DNA from 2 places in the Shewanella sp. 553 genome. Region 1 is predicted to be linked to the other one. Evidence: riboswitches for the same ligand, from Rfam matches in the RefSeq annotation. Region 1 holds a riboswitch; the other holds the start of a gene.
The links. A riboswitch is a leader RNA that binds a small molecule or an ion and turns the genes downstream of it on or off. The one in region 1 is predicted to bind lysine.
Positions count from the first base shown of each region.

Region 2: another riboswitch for lysine. It lies ahead of lysC (lysine-sensitive aspartokinase 3); the one in region 1 lies ahead of AC5YBZ_RS06535 (Na+/H+ antiporter NhaC family protein).

Region 1 covers NZ_CM181701.1:1,429,939-1,437,981, forward strand. The annotation lists gene AC5YBZ_RS06530 (electron transfer flavoprotein subunit alpha/FixB family protein) at 1-905, shown strand, start outside; lysine riboswitch at 1,055-1,271, shown strand; partial or broken gene AC5YBZ_RS06535 (Na+/H+ antiporter NhaC family protein) at 1,350-2,919, shown strand; gene AC5YBZ_RS06540 (M3 family metallopeptidase) at 3,001-5,133, opposite strand; gene AC5YBZ_RS06545 (thymidine kinase) at 5,403-5,981, shown strand; gene AC5YBZ_RS06550 (3-oxoacid CoA-transferase subunit B) at 6,097-6,753, opposite strand; gene AC5YBZ_RS06555 (CoA transferase subunit A) at 6,765-7,472, opposite strand; gene AC5YBZ_RS06560 (hydroxymethylglutaryl-CoA lyase) at 7,541-8,043, opposite strand, start outside.
Region 2 covers NZ_CM181701.1:3,284,381-3,292,423, forward strand. The annotation lists gene AC5YBZ_RS14550 (hypothetical protein) at 94-504, shown strand; gene AC5YBZ_RS14555 (class I SAM-dependent methyltransferase) at 479-1,009, shown strand; gene AC5YBZ_RS14560 (hypothetical protein) at 1,038-1,325, shown strand; gene rluA (bifunctional tRNA pseudouridine(32) synthase/23S rRNA pseudouridine(746) synthase RluA) at 1,421-2,098, shown strand; gene asnC (transcriptional regulator AsnC) at 2,229-2,690, shown strand; gene AC5YBZ_RS14575 (succinylglutamate desuccinylase/aspartoacylase family protein) at 2,817-3,923, opposite strand; gene lysC (lysine-sensitive aspartokinase 3) at 3,920-5,278, opposite strand; lysine riboswitch at 5,410-5,586, opposite strand; gene AC5YBZ_RS14585 (DUF3293 domain-containing protein) at 5,708-6,139, opposite strand; gene arcA (two-component system response regulator ArcA) at 6,714-7,433, shown strand; gene AC5YBZ_RS14595 (alpha/beta hydrolase) at 7,746-8,043, opposite strand, start outside.

The DNA.
Region 1 (8,043 bases):
CAGAACATGATAACGCGAGTTTAAAACTAGACACGGCTAAAGTGGTTTCGTGTGCACAACAAATTGGTCGCGATGTAGACTTATTAGTCGCAGGTGAAAACTGTGCACCAGTGGTCGAGGCTGCTAAGCAATTGAGCGGTGTGCGCAGTGTATTAGTGGCAGACAATGCGGCTTATGCCCACGGTATCGCCGAGAACTTAGGGGCACTAGTGGTCTCTATCGCCAACGATTATCAACATATTTTGGCTTCAGCATCGAGTTTAGGTAAAGATGTTTTACCGCGCGTAGCAGCCTTACTTGATGTGTCGCAACTGTCTGAAGTGGTTGAAGTTGTCAGTGAAGATACCTTTGTTCGGCCAATCTATGCAGGCAGTGCCATGGCTACCGTGCAGAGTGTAGATGCCATCAAAGTGATGACGGTGCGCGTGAGTGCATTTGACGCTGTGAGTAATGATGGCGCGGCAGCCGAGCAGACCCTTGGTGGTGTTTTTACCAGTAATGTTGAATTTGTTTCACAAACATTGACCGAATCAGAGCGCCCAGATTTAGGCGCGGCATCGGTTGTGGTGTCGGGCGGTCGTGCAATGGGCAGTGCTGAGAATTTTGCAATGTTAGAGCAACTTGCCGATAAACTGGGGGGGGCTTTAGGGGCATCTCGTGCAGCAGTAGATGCGGGCTATGTGCCTAACGATCTGCAAGTTGGGCAAACCGGTAAGATTGTTGCCCCAGATCTGTACATTGCTGTTGGTATTTCGGGCGCGATTCAACACTTGGCAGGGATGAAAGACTCTAAGGTGATTGTGGCCATCAACAAGGATCCAGAGGCGCCTATTTTCCAAGTGGCCGATTATGGTTTAGAAGCGGATCTGTTTGATGCAGTACCTAAGTTAGTAGAGCTTCTTTAGTAAGTTGTAAACACTTGGTGAATATCTTGGTGTTCATTTAAAACTTAGTGTGATATGGATCACGTTGGCCGGCTTTGAGGTAGCATCCTTAAAGCCGCTTGTGTTTCTATGTGCGTCACGCCTGCCGATAGTGAAATTGGTCAGGCGTCCTGAGACGTAGAGGTGCATTAAATATTAGTAGTATTCGTTAGGGTGATGCCGTACAGCGAATAGGAAAGGATTTAATGCCGAAGTGGTCGAGTTCATCAAAGCTCACTGCTGGGGCTGTCATCGAATAGAGGCAGCACTGCCATAGTGCTTTTTATCCGGAATGATAAAAAGAAGGTATACCGACAACTGGTATCACTATGGAGCGCTACTGATAGGACAGGTGTAATATCTTTTGCTATATCCCACCAGTTCAGTTGCCCTCCATTCGTAATTTAACGAAGACAATATAAAACAATGACGACTTTGAGTTACGCCGATTCGGCGCTTTCCTTGCTGCCCCCTGTGGTGGCTATTTTGCTGGCGATTTTTACTCGTCGAGTATTACTTTCGCTTGGGGTGGGGATCCTACTTGGGGCTGTGCTTATCACCGATTATTCCTTCGGTGACACGGGACAATATCTCGCTAAGCAGGTGACGGGGTTATTTTGGGCCGATGGCGCCCTCAATAGTTGGAATGTCTATCTGCTTGGGTTCCTTATCTTGTTGGGGATGATCACCGCATTGATCACTGTCAGCGGCGCTGCTAAGGCGTTTGCCAATTGGGCACGTCAGCATATTCGCAATAAACGTGATGCTAAGCTATTGACCATGTTTTTAGGTTGCGTGGTATTTATTGACGATTATTTTAATAGCTTAGTTGTCGGCAGCGTGGCAGAGTCCGTTAACCGATCGCTATTACATTTCACGCAGTAAATTGGCCTACCTGCTGGATTCGACCGCAGCGCCTATCTGTGTTATCTCACCCGTGTCGAGTTGGGGGGCATATATTATTGCGCTGATTGGCGGCATTTTAACGGCACATGGTTTTGCTGATACAGGGCATCTAAGCGTGTTCATTCAGATGATCCCGATGAACTTCTACGCTATCTTTGCGCTGTTACTCCTATTGTGTGTCGCCTTTATGGGGCTCGATGTTGGCCCGATGCGTCAGCATGAGCTTAACGCCCAAAAAGGTCATCTTTATGATGAGTCTAAAGGATTACCACCTGGAGCCAATAGCGATCTGCCTGAGGCCGATTCGGGTAAAATATCAGGGCTATTTTTACCCATCACAGTACTCGTTGGCGCCACTATCTATTATATGGTCAGCAGCGGAGCAGACGCGTTAGCCGCGGATAACTTGCCATTTACCTTAATTGGCGCCTTTGAAAAAACCGATGTGGCTTCATCACTGTTTTTTGGGGCGATCATTGGCCTAGTGGCCACATTGCTGTTAGTTCTCAGTCAAGGTTTAGATAAATCATTAATCCTTAAAGGGATGATAGCAGGTGCACGTTCTATGTTACCTGCTATCTATATCTTACTGTTTGCTTGGACCATTGCCGGTGTGATTGGTCAGATGGAAACGGGTAAATATATGGCCAGCCTAGCCACAGGTAATATCCCCTTTGCGTTACTGCCTGCGGTATTATTTATTCTGGCCGGATTGACCGCGTTTTCAACGGGGACTAGCTGGGGCACGTTCGGCATCATGTTGCCGATTGCCGCCGATATGGCCATGGGCACGCACACCAATATGATGCTTCCCATGCTGGCTGCAGTATTAGCGGGTGCGGTATTTGGCGATCATTGCTCACCGATCTCCGATACCACTATTTTGTCGTCAACAGGCGCTAATTGTCATCACATTGACCATGTATTAACTCAGCTACCTTACGCGCTTATTGTGGCAGGGATAAGCTTAGGTGGCTATGTGGTGCTCGGCTTTACCGAATCGCTGGCTGCAGGCTTAGGTGCCAGTAGTGTGCTGTTTGTGATAAGTGTGGTTGTACTTCGCTATCAAGCTGCTAAACCAACGATATAATCATGAGCCGCTAAGGCGAAATCAGTGATAAAAAATGCCGCTAATCATAGCGGCATTTTTATGGGCGTTGCATGAGTTGCTTTAGTTTAAACCGCGTCGCTTAAGTAGCGCTTCTGTTGTAGGCGCTTGCCCTCGGAATGCTTTGTAGGCTTCCATCGGTGGCACGCTGTTGCCCACTTCGCGTATCGTCTTGCGGTACTTCATGCCAATGTCGCGATTTAGACCACCTTGGGTCTGTACATAAGCAAAAGCATCTGCCGCTAAGATCTCACTCCACATGTAGGCATAATAGCTAGCTGAATATCCACCTGGGAAGGCATGAGCAAAATAAGTGGATTTGTAACGTGGTGGAACGGCAGCGATATTGATGCCATGTTTTTCCAGCGCTTTAGCTTCGAAACTCGCTACATCTTGTAATGGTGCGTCTGCAGGTAGTGAATGCCACTCTAAATCTACTAATGCGGCTGCCATATACTCCAGCGTATCGAAACCTTGATTGAAGCTGCGTGATTTAAGTAATTTCTGCAGCAGTTCATCAGGGATCACTTCACCTGTCTCATAGTGTTTAGCATAGTTAGCTAACACTTTTGGATGGGCAGCCCAATCTTCTTCGAAGGTTGATGGGAACTCGACAAAATCACGCGAGACCGCAGTGCCTGAAAGGCTAGGGTAGGTGACCTTAGAGAACATGCCGTGAGTACCATGGCCCAATTCGTGGAACATAGTGGTCACTTCATCGTAGCTCACAAAAGTGGCTTCACCCTCTGGTGCCTTTTTGATGTTCATCACGTTAACGACAACCGGCTTACTGTTGAGCAGTTTTGATTGTGCTACAAATGAGCTCATCCATGCACCGCCACGCTTACCTTCACGGGCAAAGTAATCGCCGTAGAAAATAGCCATCGAAGTCCCATCTGCATCAAACATCTCATAGGCTTTTACATCTTCATGATACACAGGAAGATCGGGGCGCGGCTTAAAGGTGACGCCGTAAAGCGATTCAAGCGTGAAAAATACGCCGTCAGTCAATACTCGATTGAACTCGAAATAAGGCTTGATAGAGCTTTCATCAAGATTAAACTTTTCTTGACGTACCTTTTCGGCGTAAAAGGCCCAATCCCATGGCGCTAGAGTAAAATCGCCACCGGTTTTATTGATCATCGCCTGAATATCGTCGGCTTCTTTTTGAGTGTTAGCGACAACAGCTGGCACCATAGAGCCAAACATTTGGTAAACCGCTTCGGGATTTTTAGCCATTTGCGGTGCTAGGCGATAGTCAGCCCAGCTCTTGTAACCTAGCAACTCAGCGCGTTCGGCGCGAAGTTGTGCGAGGCGAGCAACAAGTGAAGCGGTTTCGTTTTCACCACTCATCCCTCGAGTTGATGAGGCTTGCCATACTCGTTGGCGTAACTGACGGTTTTCAAGTTTAGCTAATACAGGTTGGCGCGTAGTATTGGTGATACTAAGCAGGTATTTGCCTTCATGGCCTTGAGCCGCTGCATCGGCTTTAGCAGCGCGAATTTCACTGTCAGACAAGCCCGCTAATTGATTGACATCATCAATAACCACCGCAATCTCTTTGGTCAGGCGCATTAGGCGCTGGCTAAATTCATTGGTCAGTGTCGATTGTTCTTCATTTAAGACGCGAATTTTTGCTTTTTGCTCATCGGTCAATTTGGCACCAGCCATCACAAAGCGTTGGTGATAAACCTCGATAAGACGCACTTCTTCATTCGTCAAACCTAAGCTATTGCGCTGTTGATAGAGGCTGTCGATACGGGCAAATAATGGCGCGTTAAGGTGAATATTATCGGAATGAGCGGCCATTTTAGGCGCCATTTCACCTTGGATTTTGCGCAGTGTTGGGTTGCTATCTGTACCCGCTAAGTTATAGAACACCTTTGAAGCACGGTTCAGCAGTTCGCCACTGGTTTCTAATGCAACTATGGTGTTTTCAAATGTCGGCGCCGCGCTATTATTGGCAATCGTGAGTACTTGTTGATAATGCTCTTTGATACCTTGATCTAGTGCGGGCTGAAAATGTTCATCTTTGATGATGTTAAAATCGGGCGCTTGGTATTGCAGCGAACTGGCTTGCATTAATGGGTTTTGAGTTTGCACCGCTGCGGCAGCAGGCGCTTGAGTTTCATTGAGTGAGCAGCCTGTAAGGGCAATGGTGGCCGCGATTGACGCAGCAAGTAATGTTTTGCGCATGTTTATAAAAACCTTCAATTGTTGTTTTGTTATTATTTATACACGTCCAACGTAGCAAAGCTGGGTTAAAATTGTCTGAAATGACGATAAGTTTGCTAAGTTGTTTTACTCAAATGTAATGGGCAACAATACCATTATTTGGCTTTGCGAGGGAAGAGTCTGGGATGTTTTCTAGCTCACAAGAGCGCAAATTGGGTTAGTTTATAGCTACGAAACACGATTAATTAGTGTTAAAATCTGCGCTCAAAATAATCATAGGAATAACTCAGTTGGCGCAGCTCTATTTTTACTACTCTGCGATGAACGCAGGTAAGTCGACCTCTTTACTTCAGTCATCTTATAATTATCGCGAGCGCGGTATGCACACTTTGGTGATGACAGCGTCGATTGACGATCGCTATGGCATTGGTAAAGTGGCGTCACGTATCGGGATTGAAACTGACGCTCAAGTGTTCAGTGCTAGCGATAATTTATCCTCGATGATAATGAGCGCCCATCAAGAACAACATTTACACTGTATCTTAATCGACGAATCACAGTTTCTCAGTAAAGAGCAGGTAAAGCAGTTAACCTATGTGGTGGATATTTTAGATATTCCCGTTCTGTGTTATGGCCTGAAAACCGATTTCCAAGGTGAGTTATTTAGTGGTAGCCAATATTTGCTTGCCTGGGCCGATAAGTTAGTCGAGTTAAAAACCATTTGTCATTGTGGTCGTAAGGCCAATATGGTGGTGCGCCTAGATGGTGAAGGTAAACCAATGAAAGAGGGTGAACAGGTGGCTATTGGTGGTAACGAAAGTTATGAGTCTGTATGCCGTAAACACTTTCGCGAGTTTTTGTGGGACTAATCAGTTTCACTGATCCAGCACTCATAAAAAGGTTACCTCGCGAGGTAACCTTTTTTGTAGGGGATTTTAAGCTGTAACTCTTAGACCTGTAACTATTAGAGTAGGCATTTAGATCCTAAAACACCATCTCAGGTACATGCTCTGGCACGATTAGCTTACCCGCCGTTTTCTCAATGATCTCTTCGACACTCACCCCTGGTGCGCGCTCCAGTAGATGGAAGGCGCCATCTTTAATCTCGACAAAAGCCAAATCGGTCAATACCCGTTTAATACAGCCATAACCTGTGAGCGGTAGCTCGCATTTAGGCAGTAACTTTGAGTTACCGTATTTGTCGGCATGCATCATGGTGACGATGATATTGTCCGCGCCAGCTACTAAATCCATGGCACCGCCCATGCCTTTGATTAGTTTGCCTGGGATCATCCAAGAGGCGATTGAGCCATTAACATCGACTTCAAAAGCGCCAAGCACGGTTAGATCCACATGACCGCCACGGATCATCGCAAAACTCTCGGCCGATGAGAAAAAAGATGCGCCCGGTACTGCCGTTACCGTTTGTTTACCCGCATTAATTAGATCCGCATCTATGGTCTCTTCCGTTGGGAATTCGCCCATGCCAAGCAGGCCGTTTTCCGATTGCAGCATCACTGCCATCCCATCGGGAATATAGTTAGCGACTAAGGTGGGAATACCAATGCCTAAATTGACGTAAAAGCCATCTTGTAGCTCTTGGGAAACACGTTGTGCTAGTTGTTCTCTTGATAACGCCATGGTGTTTCCTCCTATTTAGTGGCTGCTTTGACGGTACGTTGCTCGATGCGCTTCTCGAACGTGCCTTGGATCACGCGATCGACATAGATACCTGGGGTATGGATATGATCTGGGTCGAGTTCCCCCGGCTCAACGATATGCTCGGCTTCTACCACGGTAATCTTACCCGCGGTGGCCATCATAGGGTTGAAGTTAGCGGCGGTTTTACGGAACACCAAGTTACCCATGGTATCGGCTTTCCAGGCGCGGACTAAGGCAAAATCTGCTTTCAGTGCTGGTTCTAATACATAGTGACGACCATCGATTTCGCGTGTTTCTTTGCCTTCAGCGACGGGGGTGCCATAACCTGTGGCGGTAAAGAATGCGGGGATACCTGCGCCGCCCGCGCGGATTTTTTCCGCTAATGTACCTTGAGGCGTCAAGATAACATTGAGTTCGCCAGAGAGCATCTGCTGCTCAAAAGTGGCGTTTTCACCCACATAAGAGGCGATCATGGTGCTGATCTGACGGCTCTTGAGTAGCAAGCCTAAACCAAAGTCATCGACGCCAGCGTTGTTTGAAATCGCAGTGAGTCCAGTCGTGCCCATTTTAACCATTTGAGCAATGAGTCCTTCAGGAATACCACACAATCCAAATCCACCGACCATGACGGTCATGTTGTCTTCAAGGCCGTGTAATGCTGCTTCGTAGCTGCTAACCAGCTTATTGAGTCCTGCCATTATTATTATCTCCTGTGAGAGGTGCTAGGCTAGGCGCCGAGCATCTTTTCTTCTAGTCGCGCCTTAAGTTATTCGGTCAGCGCGAGGGCTACTTTTGCGCCACTGGTTCTGCCCAGCGCTCGGCTAATCGTATTGCCCGCCTCTATTAAGCTTGGTAAATCAACGCCTGTTTCTATGCCTAAACCGTGCAGCATGTAAACCAGATCTTCTGTCGCCAAGTTACCCGATGCGCCTTTGGCATAAGGGCATCCCCCCAGACCTGCGACCGAGCTGTCGATAACGCTTACGCCCGTTTCTAAACAGGCGAGAATATTAGCCAGTGCTTGGCCATAAGTATCATGAAAATGCAGCGCCAGTTTATCTATGGGGACTTTCTGCGCTACCGCCTCCACCATTTTACGGGCGTTAACTGGCGTGCCAACACCGATAGTGTCGCCGAGTGAGATCTCATAGCAGCCCATTTTGTAAAGAAGTTCTGCCACTCTCGCGACTTCACTTACGGCAATATCACCTTCATAGGGACAGCCTAGAACACAAGATACATAGCCGCGTACGGCGATGTTTTTGGCTT
Region 2 (8,043 bases), 1.9 Mb from region 1:
TCATCACGAAAACTCTCTCGCAACAGGGCGCCAATGTGCTTTGCGATGATTTCCTGATAAGCTCAAGACAAACTTATTGATGCCATTGATCTTATGGGACGACAATCGATTTCTGAAAAACAGTTTTGGTTACAACGCCTGAGTAAAACCAGTTTACGCGCCTTACATATTTTAGGCATTACGGGGGCCGGTGGGGGGATTTTATTAGGGGTAGCCAAAGCCGACTGGAGCCTATACTGGCTACTTGCGATGGGATCGGGCAGCCTATTAATGCTGTGGGAGATCATTCGTGACTGGCGCTGGCTTATCCAACTAAAGGGTGTTCTCACTCTAGTAAAACTAGGATTATTAAGTTTATTTATTCCGCTGGCCGATTATAAACCCGAACTGCTCATCATCATTGTATTATTGTCGGTTGTGGTCTCCCATGGGCCAGCAGGATTACGCCACTACTCTATTATTCACAGGCGACGTATCGATGGAAAAAAAGAAATTAAAGGCTAAGGTAGCGCCCTTAATCAGCCACTATTTACCAAACTTAGCTCAGCCTGCACAGCTGCAGGTATTAGATCTGGCCTGCGGTAGTGGCCGTAATGGGTTATGGTTCGCGCAGCAAGGGGCAAATGTCACCTTCATCGACAAGGATATCAGCAGCTTACCCAAGCTGCCTCCACACTGCCACGCCTTAGCATATGATCTTGAAGATGGCTCGGCGCCCGCTTTACCTGAAGGCGAGTTTGATCTGGTACTGGTGTTTAACTACCTACACAGACCGCTGTTTGAACAAATAAAACACAGTATTAAACCAGAGGGACTGTTAATTTACGAGACCTTTACCACAGAGCAAGCCAAGGTAGGTCGGCCTAAAAATCCGGCTTTTTTACTGCAAACCAATGAGCTACTCACTCAATTCAATAAGTTTGAGATATTGCACTATTTTGAAGGTAATGTAGGCTGTGAGGATGAGCCCATCTATAAAGCCCAATTTATCGGGCGAAAACGCGCTTAGCCTCATCAACATAGCATAAGGACGTTACATGTTTCCCTATCCCCAGCAATACCGCCTAGCGGCGCCGCCGCTCATCACCATGCTTATGGTTGTTTGGTCGTTATTGTCTAGGGCATTACTGGGAGACGCTAGCCCAGTGGGCTTCTACCCACTGTTTATGCTGTTTCCGCTCAATATCCTGCTGCATGCTCAACTGCTTTGGCAGGCCAAAGGGATGGAGCGACTCGATCAAGCCCTGTACGCCTTTATTCATCTGTCGCTGGCTTTTGTGGTTTGGACCTTTGCCATCATGCATGTTAATGGTCATAGCCTTTAAGCAACGTCCAATTTGTACCGCTGCTGGTGAGTTTTGCTTGCGAGCCATGACGCTAAACGGTATCTTGACTGCCGCTTAAAAATACCGAACCGACTATGAAAGATTTTGTGTACGCTCCGCCCACCACACCTTGGCTAGATGTGGTGCATCAAGATAAAGACATCATCGTGATCAATAAACCCTCTGGGCTGCTCTCAGTCCCGGGGCGCGATCCCGCCTATCATGACAGCATCTTTGCCCGCGTACTCAGCCAACACCCTAACGCCCAGATAGTACATCGACTCGATATGGCGACCTCTGGCATTATCGTCGTTGCCCTGCGCCGCAGCGCCGAGCGTGAATTGAAACGCCAATTTAGGGACAGAGAAACTCATAAAATCTACTACGCGCGCGTCGCAGGCCATGTTAAAGCCCAAAGCGGCACCGTTGAACTGCCACTGATCTGCGATTGGCCAAATCGCCCCAAGCAGAAAGTCGATCACCGATTAGGTAAGCCCTCGACCACCCATTTCGAGGTGATAAGCCGCGCGAAACGCTCAACCTTGGTTAAGCTCACTCCTATTACTGGCCGCTCTCACCAATTGCGAGTACATATGATGGCCTTGGGACACCCCATTCTTGGCGACAATTTTTATGCCGATGCATTAGCCAAACGACTCGCTCCCAGATTACTGCTGCATGCCCAATCGCTAACCATTAACCACCCTTACAGCGGTGAGCCGATGACCTTTAGCACTGACATCCCTTTTGCAACGCCTAGCGAACAGCAATAGTGACTCATGGCACCCTAACTAGGCTGTTGTTAACTATTGAAATTGGCATTAATTGAGCTAAAAAGTTAGCCGTTACGCAAAAAATATCGTAGATTAGCAAACAATATTAATCATAGAGCGGTATTGACTAGTGGATAGTTCATTTCAACGTGATCAATTAGATAATCAAATTCTGTCGGCATTAATGCAAGAGGCTCGCACCCCTTTTGCCGAGCTTGCTAAGCGATTTGGTGTCAGTGCTGGCACCATTCATGTGCGAGTAGAGAAGATGAAGCAAGCGGGCATCATCACTGGCGCACAGATCACCGTCAACCCTAAGGCGCTCGGCTACGATGTGTGCTGTTTTATCGGCATTAACCTAAAGAGCGCCGGTGACTACCCTGCCGCCATCGCTAAGCTTAATGCGTTAGAAGAGGTGACCGAAGCCTATTACACCACAGGCAACTACAGTATTTTTGTCAAAGTGATGTGTCAGTCTATCGATGGTTTGCAGCATGTGCTGATTAACCGCATTCAATCTATTGATGAAATCCAATCCACCGAAACCTTAATTAGCCTACAAAACCCGATTATTCGCGCCGTTAAGCCATAAGGCTTACCAACAACGTAGCAGCGATGCCCACGATACCTAGTACCAACATCTGGCATCGCTAGCGCCTAAAACCCATGACGCTTTATACCTCAAATTCCTATGATTCAAAAGCCTAAGACCTATGCGTTACAGCTCAAATACATGGGTCATCACTTTATACAGCTCGGTGCCTTGATAAACCGAGGCCGAAGCAAAATGCAAAATCGGCACGCAGGCTTGCGATAAGCATAAAGGGGTTAATGCAGAGCTATTGCCATACTGATCCACCCGCAAAATAGTCGCTAAAGGCGAACCTGCGGCTAATGGCTCGCCTAACTTGGCCGTATACTCCACCATGCCACCCATGGGGGAATGGTATTTTTTATAGTCACGAAGATAACAGCCATATCGCGCCATTTTAGCGGGCATAATGGGGTCGGCAACCACACCGCGATGACTCAAATACGCCATGATCCCATCGGCATCGAGGCGTGCATCGGCGAGATCGATATGCTCTTGCGAGCCCAGCTCCAAGGTAAACGCAGAGACAGGTACCACTAATTCTCGCCCCTGCGCTGCTAGGTACTGACACAATTGCCACCATGGATAAAATATTGATTCATCCATTGCCCCACCAAACTCATTAGGCATAAATAGCGTGTGGGCTATCGAAAATAGCCTCGCGGCCTCACTATCATATTCGGGACAATACAGATGTTTGCAGGCCTTGGGCCCAGTGTGCAGATCCAACACGATATCCGCTTGATGCCCTAAATGTTGCAGAGTGACCGCTTGGCGATGCCCCGTCGTCACGCCCCACTCATGCTGTAGACGCTGCTGACAGCTATCAATCAACATGGCGCGATAAGCCGCCACCAAGGCGCTATCGTCTAACTCGGCATGCTGTCGATACCAAGCGGCCATATCGATATGATGATGTAAGTATTCGCGATTCCAATTCACCCCGGTTATCGGGTCAAAACGCCCAAGGGTAAACTCACCACTTTTTTGGTTAATCCCCAAAGGATTGGCGAGTGGCACCAAGGTGACACTGCCAAGCAACTCGCAGTTTTCCAGTTGCTGCATTAACTGGTAAATCACCGCATTGCCTTGTACCTCGGCGCCATGCACATTCGCCTGAATATAGACACTCGGCCCACGAATAACGGCTGGCGTAAACTGAAAAATGGGCAACTCGAGATCTTGCCCTGTCGCCAATTCGCCAATTTTCAACGTGCTACGGCTCGGTTTCATCGTTCGCCTTCAAACAGATTTTCATGTAGCGAGCGTACCACCTGCGCCGCCTCACTTTCGGCGACCAATACACATAAGTTGTGTGGGCTGGCCCCTTGGCAGATCATGCGCACATTATGTGGCTCTAGCACCTCAAACACTCGGCGGCACACCCCTGGTGTAGAGGCAATTTTATTACCCACTATCGCCACTAAGGCTAAATTATCTTCCACACGCACCCGGCAATGCTGCGACAGTTCTTGTAATAGCGCTTCGCTGAGCAAATGATTGCCAGCCGAATCTGAGCCCGTTTTATCTAAGGTCAGCGATACGTTAACTTCCGATGTTGTGATCAAATCGACACTTATTTTGTGCCTTGCTAGCGTAGCAAAGGTCTCCGCCAAGAAACCTTGCGCATGCAGCATCTGCAAACTGTGTAGATTCAGTAAGGTTTGATCGCGGCGCACGGCCACGGCGCGGTAAATAGGCTCATCACTCACTTGATGACGGATCCAAGTACCGCCACGTTCAGGCGCTTTGCTCGAACCCACAAACACCTGAATTTTTTGCCTTACCGCAGGTAAAATGGTCGCAGGATGTAGCACCTTAGCGCCAAACGTCGCCATTTCAGCAGCTTCATTAAAACTAATTTCAGCGATGGGCTGTGCATTGGGGGCCAAGCGCGGATCGGTAGTGTAAATCCCGGCCACATCGGTCCAAATTTCGACCGCTGATGCCCTAAGCGCCTCGGCCAATAACGCCGCCGAGTAATCGCTACCGCCGCGCCCTAAGGTCGTGGTGGCACCCTGCGCATCGGCACCAATAAAACCTTGAGTCACAATACGCTGCTCGGCCAGCAGCGGGGCTAAATGCGCCGCACATAAGGCTTCAACCTGCTCAACTTGAGGCTCGGCACGGCCAAAATGACTGTCGGTGCGCATCACTTGGCGCACATCAAAGGCTGACGCCACCTCACCTTTTTCACGCAGCACAGCAGCAAATAGCGCCGCAGAACATTGCTCTCCTTGCGCTAACAACTCGTCCATGGTCGCTTTGCAACGTTCACGGCTCAGTGACTCACTTAACATATCAATACGACTGAGCACGCTATCGAGGTGAGCGGCAACCTCAGCTGGACGACCGAGTCGGTCAAGGATTTGATATTGGATTGAGGCAATCTGCTTGAGCAGTTGTTGACGCTGCTCATCATCGAGTTGCGCTTGAGTCAACGCCACCAATAGGTTGGTGACGCCGCTTGAGGCACTCACGACCACAATACGTGTATTAGGATTGGCAATAATGATGTCGGCACAACGACTCATTGCTGGATAATCAGCAACGGATGTACCACCGAATTTAGCGACAACAATCGACATTAGCCCACCTCAACGAGATTGAAGCGGTTACAAGACACGACAAGAATAGATAACATGATAAACCTCCGAACTGACTTCGTTCGAAGAGCCTGGTGCAAAGATTACGCACCCCAAGACGGGAAATAGCGATCACCACCAGAAGCTCTCCACCAAAAAACAGGTGACAATCGACAGGATTCAGCCATATCGACCGATAAACAAACGAAACCAAACACTTGTCTATCTCGGCGTTAATCTCCATCATAAGCAATCGTCAGAGTTTGGCCTCTTCATGCTTACTACCTAGTTAACGCTCCTCTTCTGTATCTCAAGCGTATTGACGCAGTAAGATGGTTGAAAATTAGCAAATACCCGCCTAATAAGTCAACGATATTTATTCAATATGAGTAAATATTATTTCAAGGTCACTGCCACCTTAGTAAAACAAGATTAAGATTGAATATCGGGTAACTCATTGACTAGGCGCACCCGCGCCGAAAAAGCGCCTATGGTCAGCTCGGGATAACTAAGCAGGCAAGGCACCAATTGTAACTGGTCGCCCTCGACAAAATAGATCGCATTTTGGTTAAACTGTGTGCCCAATGCCACCGCTAATGGCTTTTCTATCGGGACAGCCCAGCTTTTTTCCATATGACGGCGATCATAAGAGGCCCCGATGATGGCGCGATAAGGACGCTTAAGTTCGATGATATGTCGCTGTAATTGACTATCTAACAGACGATTTTGAGGCGCTGACAACAGTTCGCCCCTGGGGTTGTACGCCGTAAGAATGGCAAAGGATAAAGCCGGAGAAAACCCTTGGGTCAATAGAAATTGGGTATGCTGATAACTGTGCCAAAAATGGTCATCTATACTACTCATTCGCCGAACATTCCTAAATTAGCGTACGATAATTATAGCTAAATCATCTTATCTGCCTAGAACAAACAGATTATATCTCTGTTAAATTATAATTAATGACCATAAAATCAAAAGATTAGCCATAAAAAATTGATTAACATCAAATCTAAGCGTAAATTTGTTAACATTTCATTTGTTAACAAATGACTAAAACGAGTACAATACGTCGGTTGATTCACTTCCACTCGTCAAGCATGAACAACTTTTGTTACGCCATGTCTAAATCACTGTAATGAAAAGTTGTCAATTTCCTATAGATATGAGCGATTTTGTCGCTTTTAATATTGAAACTTGAAAATTTCAATAGTTAAAGGAACTATTTCCTACTATTGTTAATCGTAGTGGATACAATTAGCGCATCTTTTTCAATAAAGAGATACGCATACTTTACTAATCATGAAGTGCGTTGCGGTTTCAGTCGTTTTAGTGAAAGCACCTACGTGACTCGGTAATTTTCAACACGACAAGTCAGGGCGCAACCCGCACAGCGCGCCTATGGTTAGCACAGATGTAAACAAATATTAGGTAGATAAATATGCAAAATCCGCACATTCTGATCGTAGAAGATGAAGCCGTTACCCGGAACACGCTAAGAAGTATTTTCGAGGCTGAAGGATATGTGGTAACTGAAGCCAATGACGGCGCAGAAATGCATAAAGCAATGCAAGAAAACAAGATCAATCTCGTCGTTATGGATATTAATCTTCCTGGCAAGAATGGTCTTTTGTTGGCTCGTGAACTTCGTGAAATAAACAATATCGGCTTAATCTTCCTAACGGGCCGTGATAACGAAGTTGACAAGATCTTGGGACTTGAAATTGGTGCAGATGATTATATCACTAAGCCATTCAACCCACGTGAGCTAACAATTCGTGCACGTAATTTGTTAACCCGTGTGAATAGCACAGGTGTAGAAACAGAAGAAAAGAGCGCGGTAGAATATTACCGTTTCAACGGCTGGAGCTTAGAAATTAACAGCCGTTCATTGGTTAGCCCACAGGGCGAGTCATACAAGCTTCCACGCAGTGAATTCCGTGCGATGCTTCACTTCGTTGAAAACCCAGGTAAGATCCTGACTCGTGCAGACTTACTGATGAAGATGACCGGCCGTGAGCTTAAGCCACATGACCGTACGGTTGACGTCACGATTCGTCGTATCCGTAAGCACTTTGAGAGCTTACCAGATACGCCAGAAATCATCGCGACAATCCACGGTGAAGGTTATCGCTTCTGTGGTAATTTAGAAGACGCATAAGCCTACGCTTATGTTATTCAATGAAAAAGCCAGTCTCACGACTGGCTTTTTTTGTGCTCGGAACACTTATGCCGCTGTGGGCTAGACTTCGAATCCAGCTCGATATCATTTCAATCCGGCCGAGTGGCTTTTGGATATGCTGATTTGAAGCTAAAACTTCATGGTTATCCATCGCCTGCCCTGCGATATCTGCAGCACATTTTTGGTTAGATCAGCGAAATCTAACTTAGTATTTATAGACGAAAAACAGGGATTATGAGTACGGTTGACCCTGTCCCAATATTTGCGATTAGCGTCATATTGCAGACCAAGTTACTCCGTAACTACGGTTTGCAACCAGTCCTGTAGCTGCTGTAATTCTTGGTTATTAAACATCACTAGACCAGCATGTGTCCTCCTCTGGGAAAAATGTAACTGCAGGTTTGGCGATTGTAAATGGCTAAAGTAACTTGCTGGAGCTATCGAATCTTGCTCTGATGCTATCAATAAAGTGGGTGTATTTGAACGGGTCAATAAAGGGGCTATTGCCGTATCTTGAAGAGTTATATTGCGTTGCTGCAAAACGGTATCTGTGATCTGGCGTAATTGCTGTTCGCCCAATATTCGGTAA